Regions from separate parts of the Streptomyces sp. 3N207 genome, predicted to be linked through region 3. Evidence: predicted binding sites of a transcription regulator. Region 3 holds the regulator's gene; each other region holds the start of a gene.

Evidence for each region. Region 3 encodes HspR, which represses chaperone genes until heat shock. Its sites were predicted from a motif close to TTGAGNNNNNNNNNCTCAA; they were not measured.
Region 1: the regulator HspR is predicted to act here: its motif matches at 2,481-2,499, upstream of dnaK (molecular chaperone DnaK).
Region 2: the regulator HspR is predicted to act here: its motif matches at 2,180-2,198, upstream of lon (endopeptidase La).

What each region holds. Positions count from the first base shown of each region.
Region 1 covers NZ_JBQQBV010000011.1:184,269-188,869, reverse strand. Annotated here, with positions in the region: gene ACTWP9_RS19105 (LysE family translocator) at 1-423, shown strand, start outside; gene dnaK (molecular chaperone DnaK) at 543-2,414, opposite strand; gene ACTWP9_RS19095 (L,D-transpeptidase family protein) at 2,550-3,290, opposite strand; gene ACTWP9_RS19090 (phosphocholine-specific phospholipase C) at 3,460-4,601, opposite strand, start outside.
Region 2 covers NZ_JBQQBV010000003.1:416,073-420,673, forward strand. Annotated here, with positions in the region: gene lon (endopeptidase La) at 1-2,157, opposite strand, end outside; gene ACTWP9_RS07395 (spermidine synthase) at 2,571-3,344, shown strand; gene ACTWP9_RS07400 (response regulator transcription factor) at 3,414-4,211, shown strand; gene ACTWP9_RS07405 (ATP-binding protein) at 4,233-4,601, shown strand, end outside.
Region 3 covers NZ_JBQQBV010000012.1:74,187-78,787, forward strand. Annotated here, with positions in the region: gene dnaK (molecular chaperone DnaK) at 1-359, shown strand, start outside; gene grpE (nucleotide exchange factor GrpE) at 356-1,093, shown strand; gene dnaJ (molecular chaperone DnaJ) at 1,121-2,332, shown strand; gene ACTWP9_RS19845 (heat shock protein transcriptional repressor HspR) at 2,334-2,807, shown strand; gene ACTWP9_RS19850 (D-alanyl-D-alanine carboxypeptidase family protein) at 3,105-4,013, opposite strand; gene clpB (ATP-dependent chaperone ClpB) at 4,205-4,601, shown strand, end outside.

The sequences.
Region 1 (4,601 bases), on a different contig from region 3:
CAGGTCGCTTACGACGTCATACGGATCACCGGCGCGGCTGTTCTGGTCTGGATGGGGGCGCGGGCGCTGTGGCAGGCGCGGCGGGTCGCGGGGCCGGTCGGGGAACCGGTGGAGACGGCGTCGGTGTCGTACCGGCGGGCGTTCTGGCAGGGGCTGGTCACCAACTTCGCCAATCCCAAGGCGGGCCTGTTCGCCGTCTCCTTCCTGCCGCAGTTCGTGCCCGACGGCGCCCCCGTCCTCCCGACGCTGCTCGCCCTCTCGGTGATCTGGGTCGTGGTCGACCTGATCTGGTACCTGCCGTTGATCGCCCTGGCCGGGCGGGTCGGCGGAGTGCTGCGGCGGCAGTCCGTACGGCGCCGGATGGAACAGATCTCCGGCACCGTCCTGGTCGGCCTCGGCATCCGGCTGGCCGTCGACGCCTGACCTTGCCCGGCATGGGGCAGCGCAGGGGCACGCGCCCCGAAGGGGCGCGGGGAACTGCGCGAGGAACCACAACGCACCCGCAGCCTGCGGACATCAGGCAGGGGCACCCCTCTCCAGACTCAGTCCGAGCCGCGCTTGTCGTCGTCGACAATCTCCGCGTCCACGACATCGCCCTCCGCACCGGTGCCGTCCGGGCCGGGGGCGGCGGGGCCCGGGGTGGCGCCGGGCTGGGCGCCTGCGTAGATGGCCTGGCCCAGCTTCTGGCTGACCGTACTGACGCGCTCGGTGGCGGCGCGGATCGCCGCGGTGTCGTCGCTGTCGGCGGACTCCGCCTTCAGCTTCTCCTTGAGGTCACCGACCGCTGCCTCGACCTCGGACCGGGTGTCCGCGGGGACCTTGTCCTCGTTCTCCGCGAGGAACTTCTCGGTCTGGTGGACGAGGGTCTCGGCCTGGTTGCGGGTCTCGGCGGCCTCGCGCCGGCGGCGGTCCTCGTCGGCGTGCTGCTCGGCCTCCCGCATCATGCGGTCGATCTCTTCCTTCGGCAGGCTGGAGCCGCCGGTGACCTGCATCTTCTGTTCTCTGCCGGTCCCCTGGTCCTTGGCGGAGACATGCATGATTCCGTTGGCGTCGATGTCGAAGGCGACCTCGATCTGCGGTACGCCACGGGGCGCCGGCGGGAGCCCGGTGAGCTCGAACATGCCGAGCTTCTTGTTGTACGCGGCGATCTCCCGCTCGCCCTGGAAGACCTGCACGTTCACCGAGGGCTGGTTGTCCTCGGCGGTGGTGAAGATCTCCGAGCGCCGGGTGGGGATCGTGGTGTTCCGCTCGATCAGCTTGGTCATGACGCCGCCCTTGGTCTCGATACCGAGGGACAGCGGGGTGACGTCCAGCAGCAGGACGTCCTTGACCTCGCCCTTGAGCACACCCGCCTGGAGGGCGGCGCCGATGGCCACGACCTCGTCCGGGTTGACGCCCTTGTGCGGTTCCTTGCCGGTGAGGTTCTTCACCAGATCCGTCACCGCGGGCATCCTGGTCGAACCGCCGACCAGGATCACGTGGTCGACGGCGGAGACGCTGATCCCCGCGTCCCGGACCGCGCTGTGGAACGGGCCTTCGCACCGTTCGAGCAGGTCCGAGGTCAGCTGCTCGAACTGCGCGCGGGTGAGCCTCTCGTCCAGGTGCAGCGGCCCCTCGGACGAGGCGGTGATGTACGGCAGGTTGATCGTCGTCTCGGTCGTGGCGGACAGTTCGATCTTCGCTTTCTCGGCCGCCTCACGCAGCCGCTGCACCGCCATCTTGTCCTGGGCCAGATCGACGCCGTAGTTGTTCTTGAACTGCTTCGTCAGATGATCGACGACCCGCTGGTCCCAGTCGTCACCGCCCAGATGGGTGTCGCCGGAGGTGGACTTCACCTCGACGACGCCCTCGCCGATCTCCAGCAGCGAGACGTCGAAGGTGCCACCGCCCAGGTCGAAGACGAGGACCGTCTGGTCGTTCTCCTTGTCCAGTCCGTAGGCGAGCGCGGCGGAGGTCGGCTCATTGATGATCCGCAGGACGTTCAGCCCGGCGATCTCGCCTGCTTCCTTGGTGGCGGTGCGCTGGGAGTCGTTGAAGTAGGCGGGCACGGTGATGACGGCGTCCGTCACCTCGTCCCCGAGGAACGCTTCTGCGTCCCGCTTGAGCTTCTGCAGCACCCGCGCGGAGATCTCCTGCGCGGTGTACTGCTTGCCGTCCACACTGCCGGACGCCGGGAAGCGCCAGTCCGGCTCGCCCACGTGCCGCTTCACCGAGCGTGCTGTGCGCTCCACGTTGGTCACGGCCTGCCGCTTGGCGACCTCCCCCACCAGCACTTCGCCGCCCTTGGCGAACGCCACCACCGACGGCGTCGTCCGGGCGCCTTCCGCATTCGTGACGACGGTGGGCTCGCCACCCTCCAGGACGGAGACCACCGAGTTGGTCGTACCGAGATCGATTCCGACTGCGCGTGCCACCTCAATCTCCTCTCCTGCGTCCCCACCGTTGCCGCTCTCCGGGTGCCTCTATATCTTGCATAAAAGTTGAGTCACCCACTGTCAAGTGAGAGCGCTTCCGGACCCAGATCCGCCCCCGCCCCTGTGGAGGGCTCCTCACGACGCCGGCTTGCGGCCCCAGATACGAACGGTGTCGCCGATCCGCATCCATCTCCACAGGTTTTCCGCGTCCTCGTAGCGGAGGTTGACGCAGCCGTGGGAGCCGGGCGGGCTGTAGATGTTCTTGTGCGTGCCGTGGAAAGCCTGGCCGCGGCTGAAGTACTGGCTGAACGGCATCTTCTGGCGGTACTGGGCCGAGTAGTCGAACCGCACCCGGCGCACGATACGGAACCGGCCGGTGCGCGTCTCGTACCCTCGGGCGCCGCTGCGGGCCGGCATCGCGCGGAGGACGACCTTGCGCCCCTTGAGCAGCCACATCACCTGGTGGGTCAGATCGAGACAGGCCACCCGGCCGCGGGCCGGCGGACAGTGCTTGTCCGCCAGCAGCTTCTCCGGATGCCCCGCCGCCCAGCGCACGTACAGCGCCCGATAGGTGGCTGGGGACGCGAAGCCGTCCGCGGGCAGCACGCCCTCCTGCTCCTGGAACCGCTGGATCGCCGCGCAGTCCTGCTGCGACTGCCGGCCGTCCACCGGGAGACCCAGATATCTCTCGACCTGCCGCTGTTGCGGGCCGGTCCTCATGGAGCACGCTCGTTGTTCGCCCTGGTCCTCCCCCTCCGAGTGCGGGGCGACGAGCGCCTGGGAGGGTGCGGCTTCGGCCAGGCCGAGCAGCAACAGCAGCGCGAGGGCGGGCACCTGGGCCTTACGCGCGGGGAAAGGGAAATTCTTCGGTGGCATGCACGGGCATCTGCCCCCGATGCTGCGCAGGCAGCACGGAACCCGGCGGATTCACCTGACCGCCGCACACGGGTTCCCCCTTTCCCTCCCCGCCCGGAGCGGTTCCGGGCGGGAGGGGAGTTCCGGGTGCGGCGGGTCGGCTCCGGGTGGGGCGGGGCGGCGAGAGAGGTCAGTCCGTCAGCGTGGCCGGGTCGCTGACGCCCACCTCGCCGGTCTCGACGTGGCCGACGAGGCGGCGCTGCCAGTCCGCGTCCGTGTCGGAGGTGACGGTCAGGTCGTACCAGCGCTTGCTGTCCCGCAGGCTCACGGTGCGCACGACCGTGGCTCCCGCGCGCACCTTGTGGGTCTCCTTGGCGCCGCCGTATGCGTTGGCCACCGTGAGACCGCAGTCGGTGTCGCCCGCGTTGGTGAGGGTCAGCTCGAGGTCGCCGCTCTTGGCGAGGTGCCGCGCCGTCACCTCCGGGCCCGGCTGCTTGCCCGGGCCCTTGAAGGTGCGCAGGAAGCCGTTCGGGCCGTGCGCCGTGAGGTCGTAGCTGCCGCCGGAGTGGGCGGTGTTCCAGGTGTCGGACAGCTGCTTGCCCGCCTCGGTGCTGTAGGTCCAGGGGCCGTCGGTGCGGTTGGCGGAGGTGACGAGGAAGAAGGCGCCCGCTGACTTGCCGCCGCCGAAGGTGAGCGTGAACTTCCCGTCCGCCGTCTTGGCCGCACCGTCCACCAGCGGCGCGTACGGCAGCGGACGGGTGGGCCGGGAGCCCGCCTCCTGCTTGGGCAGCACCGGTTTGGCCGGCGGCTTGGGCACATAGTCGTCGTGCCGCTCCTTGTCCGGCGGCTCATAGGCGTCGGTGTCCGGCAGTTCGGCCGGGTCGGTGTCCTTGAGGGTGAAGTCGAACGCCGAGGTCAGATCGCCGCACAGGGCCCGCCGCCAGGGCGAGATGTGGGGCTCGTGCACTCCGAAGCGGCGCTCCATGAAACGGAGGATGGAGGTGTGGTCGAACAGTTCGGAGCACACATAGCCGCCGGTGCTCCAGGGCGAGACGACCAGCATCGGCACGCGCTGGCCGAAGCCGTAGGGCCCGGGCGCGTAGCCGGAGACGCCGCCCTGGTAGTAGTCCGGCGCGGTGTCCACGGTGGACCGGCCCTGGGCCGCGGAGGCCGGCGGGTAGGGCGGGACGACGTGGTCGAAGTAGCCGTCGTTCTCGTCGTAGGTGATGAACAGCGCCGTCTTCGCCCACACCTCGGGGTTGGCGGTGAGCGCGTCCAGCACCTGGGAGATGTACCAGGCGCCGTAGTTGGCGGGGAAGTTGGGGTGCTCGG
Region 2 (4,601 bases), on a different contig from region 3:
GTCCTTGGGCACGGCACCCGCGGGCACATGCAGATGGATGCCGCGCTCCTTCAGATCGCCGACCGGCAGCTCCAGCTCCGCGCCGCGCGAGCGCAGGTAGGAGAGGGCGATGTGCGCGGACTCCTTCATCACGTCGCCGAGCTGGCCGGTCAGGGTGAGCCCGGAGGCACCCGTCTCGGGGTCGGCGAGCGACGCCTCCACGAAGAGAACGTCACCCCCTGAACCAGTGACGGCCAGCCCAGTAGCCACGCCCGGCACCGCCGTACGGCGCTCCGCCGGATCCTGTGCGGCCTCAGGGGTGTGCCGCGGGCGGCCGATCAGCTCACGCAGCACGTCGTCCCCGACGGTGTAGGGCAGCTCGGCCTCGCCCAGCTGGTGCTTGGCCGCCACCTTGCGCAACACCCGCTGGACCGACCGCTCCAGGGAGCGGACGCCCGCCTCACGGGTGTACTCGGCGGCGAGCTTGCGCAGTGCTGCCTCCTCGAAGGTGACCTCACCGCTCTCCAGCCCTGCCCGCTCCAGCTGGCGGGGCAGCAGGTGGTCCCGGGCAATGGTGATCTTCTCGTGCTCGGTGTACCCGTCGAGCTCGACGACCTCCATCCGGTCGAGCAGCGGCTGCGGGATGACCTCCAGGACGTTGGCGGTGGCCAGGAAGACGACGTCCGACAGATCGAGCTCGACCTCCAGGTAGTGGTCCCGGAAGGTGTGGTTCTGCGCCGGGTCCAACACCTCCAGCAGCGCCGCTGCCGGGTCACCGCGGAAGTCGGAGCCGACCTTGTCGACTTCGTCCAGCAGCACGACCGGGTTCATCGAACCGGCTTCCTTGATGGCACGGACGATACGGCCGGGCTGGGCGCCGACGTAGGTACGCCGGTGGCCGCGGATCTCCGCCTCGTCCCGGACGCCGCCGAGCGCGACCCGGACGAACTTACGGCCCATCGCGCGGGCGACGCTTGCACCGAGCGAGGTCTTCCCCACCCCGGGAGGCCCGGTCAGCGCCAGCACCGCCCCTCCGCCCGCCCGTCGCCCACCACCACCCGTTGTGGACGCGCTGCGCGCGGCAGTGTCTGTTTGACGCCCGCCGACGACACCGAGGCCGCGCTCGGCGCGCCGCTTGCGGACAGCCAGGTACTCGGTGATGCGCTCCTTGACGTCCTGCAGCCCGGCGTGGTCGGCGTCCAGGACGGCCTGCGCGCCGGAGATGTCGTAGGCGTCCTCGGTGCGCTCGTTCCAGGGCATCTCCAGGACGGTGTCGAGCCAGGTGCGGATCCAGCTGCCCTCCGGCGACTGGTCGCTGGAGCGTTCCAGCTTGTCGACCTCCTTGAGGGCGGCCTTCTTGACCTCCTCGGGCAGGTCGGCAGCCTCGACGCGGGCCCGGTAGTCCTCGCTCTCGTCCTCGGGGTCGCCGTTCAGCTCGGCCAGTTCCTTGCGGACGGCATCCAGCTGGCGGCGCAGCAGGAACTCGCGCTGCTGCTTGTCGACGCCCTCCTGGACGTCCTTGGCGATGGACTCGGCCACGTCCTGCTCGGCCAGGTGCTCGCGCAGTGCGGCCGTGGCGATCCTCAGCCGCTCGACCGGTTCGGTGGTCTCCAGCAGCTGCAGCTTCTGCTCGGTGGACAGGAACGGGGAGTAGCCGGCGTTGTCGGCGAGCTGGCCGACGTCGTCGATCTGCTGCACCCGGTCCACGACCTGCCAGGCCCCGCGCTTGCGCAGCCAGTCGGTGATGAGGGCTTTGTACTCCTTCATCTGCTCGGCGACCTGGCCGGGCAGGGGGTCGGGCACGGTTTCGGTGACCGGCGCGCCCTCCACCCACAGTGCGGCTCCGGGCCCTGTCGTCCCGGTGCCGACGCGGATCCGGCGCAGACCGCGGATGAGTGCGCCGGGGTCGCCGTCGGCGAGGCGTCCGATCTGCTCCACCCGGCCCTCCACGCCGATCTCGGCGTAGTTGCCCTCAACCCGTGGGACCAGCAGCACCCGGGGCTTCGCACCGTCCGGCGCGTCCGAGGCCGCTGACTTCGCGGCATCGACGGCGGCCCTCACGTCGCTGTCCGAGAGATCCAGCGGCACCACCATTCCCGGCAGCACCACGCCGTCCTCGGCGTCGATGGGCAGCACAGGCAGGGTGAGCGGTGTGGACTCCAGGGACTCAGCAGCCATGATCTCTCCCTAGGCAGGCAAGTTGAGTAATACCCACTCAATGCTTTTGAGGCTGCGTATGTTCCCCTGCTTCCGGGAGATCTGTTCGCTGTCAGCGATCGATGTCCTTTGCAGGTGAACCTTGCGAGGTCCGGTGCAACGTTGCGAGGGGTCTCAGGAAGTCCGGCGCTGCTGATCCAGCTCAACCGCCAGCAGGTCTCCGCCCGCCGGGGCATCATCAGCGGCGCCTCGGGCACCAGGAAGACGACCGCGCTCTCCCAGCTCGGACGTGCCCACGAGCTCGCCGTCCACAGACGCCACCCACGTGATCGCTCCCGGCTCCCGGCCGCCTATGTCACCGTCTGGCGTCCAGCTCGCAGACTCGAACTGCGAAGGACATCGAGGATCGACGGCGATCGTCCTACCCTGCCCCCATGTCGAAGTCAGCCAGTGCTCCGATCTCAGCGGTCCGGGAGTCGGCGCCGACCGCCGGACCGCCAGCCACCGGGTCGCCGGTCACCGGACCGTCGGCCCCCGGGTCGCCGGTCACCGTGGAGCGGCGGGACGGTCCCTACGGTGAGGTGGTGCTGCGGCAGCGGGGGGCGCACTACGAGATCATCGCCAACGGGTGCTTCCTGATGGACACCTCCGACGGACGCTCGGAGCGGCTGCTGGTGCGTGCGGCGCTGGACGAGCTGGCCGGGCGGGCCGGACCGCGGTTGCTCATCGGCGGACTGGGGGTCGGTTTCTCGCTGGCCGAGGCGGCGGGCGAGCCGCGCTGGGGCCGGATCAGCGTCGTCGAGCGGGAACCCGCGATCCTCGACTGGCACCGTACAGGGCCGCTCTCCGCGATCTCCGGCCAGGCGCTGGCCGACGCCCGTACGGAGCTGGTGGAGGCCGAACTGGTGGCGTACGTGCACGAGTCGGCGGCCGCCGGGCGACGCTTCGACGCCATGTGTCTGGACATCGACAACGGCCCGGACTGGACGGTCACCGACGACAACGCCTCCCTCTACTCCCCCGCCGGGCTGACCGCCTGCCGGGCGGCCCTCGCGCCCGGCGGCGTACTGGCCGTGTGGTCGGCGCAACCGTCGCCGACATTCGAGGGATGTCTGCGTAATGCGGGATTCTGCCGCGTTAGGACCGATGAGATCCCCGTCGCCCGAGGCGTCCCCGACGTGGTCCACTTCGCAGCACGACCGGCGTAGCCGAAGCCGTCAGCAGGCCCTTACGCTGCTGTCCCAGGAAAGCCGGAAGAGCCACAGGGGCGGGGTCGTATGGACCAGAAGAACACCACTCAGACACCTGGCGGCGCTGCTGCCGCGACCACCCCGGGCGCCCAGCGTCGCATCCTGGTCGTGGAGGACGACCCCACCATCGTCGACGCCATCGCGCGACGGCTGCGGGCCGAGGGCTTCCAGGTGCAGACGGCGGGCGACGGGCCCGCTGCGGTGGACACCGCCGAGGCGTGGCAGCCGGACCTGCTGGTGCTGGATGTGATGCTGCCCGGCTTCGACGGCCTGGAGGTCTGCCGCCGGGTACAGGCCCAGCGCCCGGTGCCGGTGCTGATGCTGACGGCGCGGGACGACGAGACGGACATGCTGGTCGGCCTCGGTGTGGGCGCCGACGACTACATGACCAAGCCGTTCTCCATGCGGGAGGTCGCGGCGCGGGTGCACGTACTGCTGCGCAGGGTGGAGCGCGCGACGCTGGCCGCGCACACGCCGCGCAGCGGCATACTCCGGCTCGGGGAGCTGGAGATCGATCACGCGCAGCGGCGGGTGCGGGTCACGGGTGAGGACGTGCATCTGACCCCCACCGAGTTCGACCTGCTGGTGTGCCTGGCGCACTCGCCCCGCGCGGTGCTCTCGCGCGAGCAGCTGCTGGCCGAGGTGTGGGACTGGGCCGACGCCTCCGGCACCCGCACCGTCGACAGCCACATCAAGGCCCTACGGCGCAAGATCGGCGCGGAGCGCATCCGCACCGTCCACGGTGTCGGATACGCCCTCGAGACCCCGGGCCCGGACGGTGGCGCTGCGGCGCCCGTGACGGGCGCCGCGACGGAGAGCTCCTGACGGCGGAGGGGACGGAGCGAGATGTCCGTTTCCGTGTCCTTCTCCCTGACGGCCCGTACGCGCTCTCTCGCGCGCTCCCTGGCCCGCCTCCTGAACCGTGCGCTGGCCCGCTGCAAGCGGGCCGCCGTCCGGCACGGCGCACAGGCGTGGGAGCGGCTGTGGGAGGGTCTACGCCCGGTCGACCCCTACCGGTCGGTCAAGGCGGCGCTGGGTGCGCTGGTGATCGTCTCCGTGGTGATCACCACGCTGCTGGCGCTGTTCGCCATGCAGTCGGCGACCGAGCTGCGCGTCATCACGATCATCTCCATCGTCGCCTCGCTGCTGATCACCCAGTTCGTGGCGCAGTCGCTGACGGCGCCGCTGGACGAGATGACCGACGCGGCCAAGGCG
Region 3 (4,601 bases):
AGACGCGGAACCAGGCCGAGCAGCTGGTCTACACGACCGAGAAGTTCCTCAAGGACAACGAGGAGAAGGTCCCCGCCGAGACCAAGTCGGAGGTGGAGTCCGCGCTGGAGGACCTGAAGGAGAAGCTCAAGGGCGACGACACCGCGGTGATCCGTGAGGCGTCCGAGAAGGTCGCGGCCACCAGCCAGAAGCTGGGCCAGGCCCTCTACGCCGAGGCTCAGCAGGCCCAGGCCGGCGGTGCCGAGGCCGGTGCCGACGCGGCCGGCGCGGGTGCGGGCAAGCCCGAGGGCGGCGAGGATGACGTCGTGGACGCCGAGATCGTCGACGAGGACCAGAAGCCGAAGGATGGTGCGGCGTGACGGAGGAGACCGCGGGCTTCCAGGAGCCCGACGTTCCCGCCGACGCCGGTGAGCTGACCGATGCCGACCGGACCGCCGCCGAGCAGGAGGCGGCCGGTGCGGCGCCGCCGGCCGGCGAAGCGCAGGGCAGCGAGGCCGAAGTGAGCACGCAGGACCTGCGGGAGGCGGAAGGCGCTGGCCCGGAGGGCGAGGCCGCCGAGGGCGGGCAGGCCACCGAGCTGGAGGCCACCAGAAAGGCTCTCAACGAGCGCACCCAGGACCTGCAGCGGCTCCAGGCGGAGTTCCAGAACTACCGCCGCCGCGTCGAGCGGGACCGGGTGGCGGTCAAGGAGATCGCCGTCGCGAACCTGCTGACGGAGCTGCTGCCGGTGCTGGACGACATCGGCCGGGCGCGGGACCACGGCGAGCTGGTGGGCGGCTTCAAGTCGGTCGCCGAGTCGCTGGAGATGGTCGCGGCCAAGATGGGCCTGATGCAGTTCGGCAAGGAGGGCGAGCCCTTCGACCCGACGGTCCACGAGGCGCTGATGCACTCCTACTCTCCGGATGTCACGGAGACGACGTGCGTGCAGATCCTCCAGCCCGGGTACCGAATCGGCGAGCGGACCATCCGTCCCGCACGGGTAGGGGTCGCCGAGCCGCAGCCCGGTGCCGCAGGCGGTACGGGCGGCAAGGGTGAGGCCGGGGCCGAGGCACCGGCGGCTGAAGAGGAGAACGGTGGCCCGGACGAGGGCTGACCGCGTACGGGAGGAGGGACGTCGAGGATGAGTACCAAGGACTTCATCGAGAAGGACTACTACAAGGTCCTCGGCGTCCCCAAGGACGCTACCGAAGCCGAGATCAAGAAGGCGTACCGCAAGCTGGCCCGGGAGAACCACCCCGACGCCAACGCCGGTGACCCCAAGGCCGAGGAGCGCTTCAAGGACGCCTCCGAGGCGTACGACGTGCTCGGCGACCCCAAGCGGCGCAAGGAGTACGACGAGGCGCGCACCCTCTTCGGCAACGGAGCCCTCTTCGACAGGCAGGGTCGGCCGGGCGGCGGTCCGGGCGGCCCCGGCGGCGCCGGAACGTTCAACTTCGACCTGAGCGACCTGTTCGGTGGCGGTCAGGGCGGGGGCGGCGGTGTCGGCGGACCGGGCGGGTTCGGCGGCGGGCTCGGCGACGTCTTCGGCGGGTTGTTCAACCGCGGCGGCGCCGGGACCCGTACGCAGCCCAGGCGCGGCCAGGACATCGAGTCCGAGGTGACGCTCAGCTTCACCGAGGCGGTGGACGGGGCCACGGTCCCGCTGCGGATGTCCTCCAGCGCCGCGTGCAAGGAGTGCGCCGGTACGGGGGACAAGAACGGCACCCCGCGGGTCTGTCCCACCTGTGTGGGCACCGGGCAGGTCTCGCGTGGCACGGGCGGCGGCTTCTCGCTGACCGACCCGTGCGTGGACTGCAAGGGGCGTGGCCTGATCGCGCAGGACCCGTGCGACACCTGCAAGGGGTCCGGGCGGGCGACCAGTTCGCGCACGATGCAGGTCCGGATTCCCGCGGGCGTCACCGACGGGCAGCGCATCCGGCTGCGCGGCAAGGGCGCCCCGGGCGAGCGGGGCGGACCGGGCGGTGACCTGTATGTCGTCGTGCACGTCGACAAGCACCCGGTGTTCGGGCGCAAGGGCGACAATCTGACGGTCACCGTGCCGGTCACCTTCCCCGAGGCCGCGCTCGGCGGCGAGGTGAAGGTCCCCACGCTCGGCGGGCCGCCCGTCACCCTGAAGATCCCGCCGGGCACGCCGTCCGGGCGCACCATGCGGGCCCGGGGCAAGGGCGCGGTCCGCAAGGACGGAACCCGCGGCGACCTACTGGTGACAGTGGAGGTCGCGGTGCCCAAGAATTTGGACGACAAGGCGCAGGACTCCCTGGAGTCCTACCGGGACGCGACAGCGGGAGAGGATCCGCGGGCCGCGTTGTTCAAGGCAGCGAAGGGAGACTGAGGTGGACGGCCGGGACGGACGCAGACGAGCATTCGTGGCTGGGCGCTCTGCGGCGTACGAGCTGACGGACGAATCTCCGGTCTACGTCATCTCGGTCGCCGCTCAGCTCTCAGGTCTGCACCCGCAGACCCTGCGGCAGTACGACCGGCTGGGGCTGGTCTCGCCCGACCGCACGCCCGGGCGGGGCCGGCGCTACTCGGCGCGGGACATCGAGCAGCTGCGCGAGGTGCAGCGGCTCAGCCAGGACGAGGGCATCAACCTCGCCGGGATCAAGCGGATCATCGAGCTGGAGAACCAGGTCGCGGCGCTTCAGCAGCGGGTGGCAGAGCTGTCCGCCGCGGTCGAGGGCGCCGCGGCGGCGATGCAGCAGCGCGAGGCGCAGGTGCATGCCTCGTACCGGCGCGATCTGGTGCCGTACGAGGATGTGCGCTCCTCCAGCGCCCTGGTCGTCTGGCGCCCCAAACCGAGGGAGTAACCCCTCGGTCTCCCCGGAGCGCGGGCCGCGGCCCGCCGCCACCCGTTGTGGGCACTCGGTCCGCCCGAGGGGCTGGGGGAGGGTGGGCACAACGGGGCCGCAGACGCACGATCACCGCACCCGCGACCGGGGCCGGCGCCCGCCGGTGGGGGTGCGCCGCCGCTGCCGGGTGCCCCCGGTTGTGCCCACCCGTTCCGCCCTTGGCGGAACAGATGCCCACAACCGGGGGGCGGGGCTGGGCCCCGCAACGTGCCCACAACCGAGGGGGGGCTGGGCCCCGCAACGGCCAGTGAGGGCTTACTTGGCGAAGCCGTACGAGAGGAGCTTCCTGGCGTCCGTCGTACGGTTCGCGGCGGAGGAGGAGGCCAGCACGGTGCCGATCACCGTCTTGCCACCGCGCTTGGCGGCGAAGACGAGGCAGTACTTGGCTTCGGGCCCGGAGCCGGTCTTGACGCCGAGCGCCCCCGAGTAGCCGCCCAGCAGCGGATTGGTGTTGGTCCAGGACATAGTGCGGTAGCCGCCGCTCTTGGTGACCGTCTTCTGCTTGGTGGAGCGGGTCTTCACGATCGAGCGGAAGTTCGAGAAGCTCATCGCGTTGCGGGCGAGCTTCGTCAGATCGCGCGGGGTGGAGTAGTTGCTGCCCTTGCCGATGCCGTCGAACGAGTCGAAGTGCGTGTTCTTCAGGCCGAGGCTCCGGGCCGTGGTGTTCATCTGGCCGATGAAGGACTTCACCCGTGCCTTGCGGGTGCTGCCCTTGCCGAACGTGTCGGCGAGCGCATAGGCCGCGTCGCAGCCCGAGGGCAGCATCAGCCCGTAGAGCAGCTGGCGGACGGTGACCTTGTCGCCGACGATCAGCCGCGCAGAGGAGGCGGTGTTGCGGACGATGTAGTCGCTGTACGCCTTCTGGATGGTGACCTTGCGGTTCAGGTTGAGGTTCTTCTGGGCCAGCACCACCCGGGCGGTCATGATCTTGGTGGTCGAGCCGGTGGAGCGCCGGGTGTCGGCGGCCTTGGTGTAGAGGCTCTTCCCGGTGCCGCTGTTCATCGCATAGCCGCCGCGGGCGGTGATGGACGGCTTCTTCGCCGTGACGGCGGCAGCAGGGGACGCCGTGGCGGCCGGGGCGGCCAGCGCGCCCGTCGTCAGCACGGCTCCGGAGGTGAGCATCACCGTGGCGACACGGTGGATGCCAGCAATGCCAATCTTCACTTCTGTCAGCTCCAAATGCCGCTTCGAGGCGGCTCGTTGGGCGGGTACCCGGGTCCTGGAGCGGCCGGGAACTAAAGGCGATAGTAGACGTTTTTGCATTGAGCGGAATAGACTCAACTTGTTGCATGCTGTAGGTAGCAAGCGCCGATGGCGGAGCGCCTACGGACAGCACTGGAGGAGGAGCGCAGGAAGTGGACGCGGAGCTGACCAACAAGAGCCGGGACGCCATCAGCGCGGCCAACGACCGGGCGGTGACCGACGGCCACCCCGACATCACGCCGGCCCATCTGCTCCTCGCCCTGCTCACGGGCGAGGACAACGAGAACATCCAGGACCTGATTGCCGCCGTCGAGGCCGACCAGGCGGCGCTGCGCTCGGGCGCCGAGCGGCAGCTCGCGGCGCTCCCCACCGTGCAGGGCCGGACCGTCAGCCGACCGCAGGCCGACCGCGACCTGCTCGCCGTCATCGCGGACGCCGCACAGCGCGCCAAGGACCTCGGTGACAGCTTCGTCTCCACCGAGCATCTGCTGATCGCACTGGCCGCCAAGGGCGGAGCCGTCGCCGAACTGCTGAAGCAGCAGGGCGCCG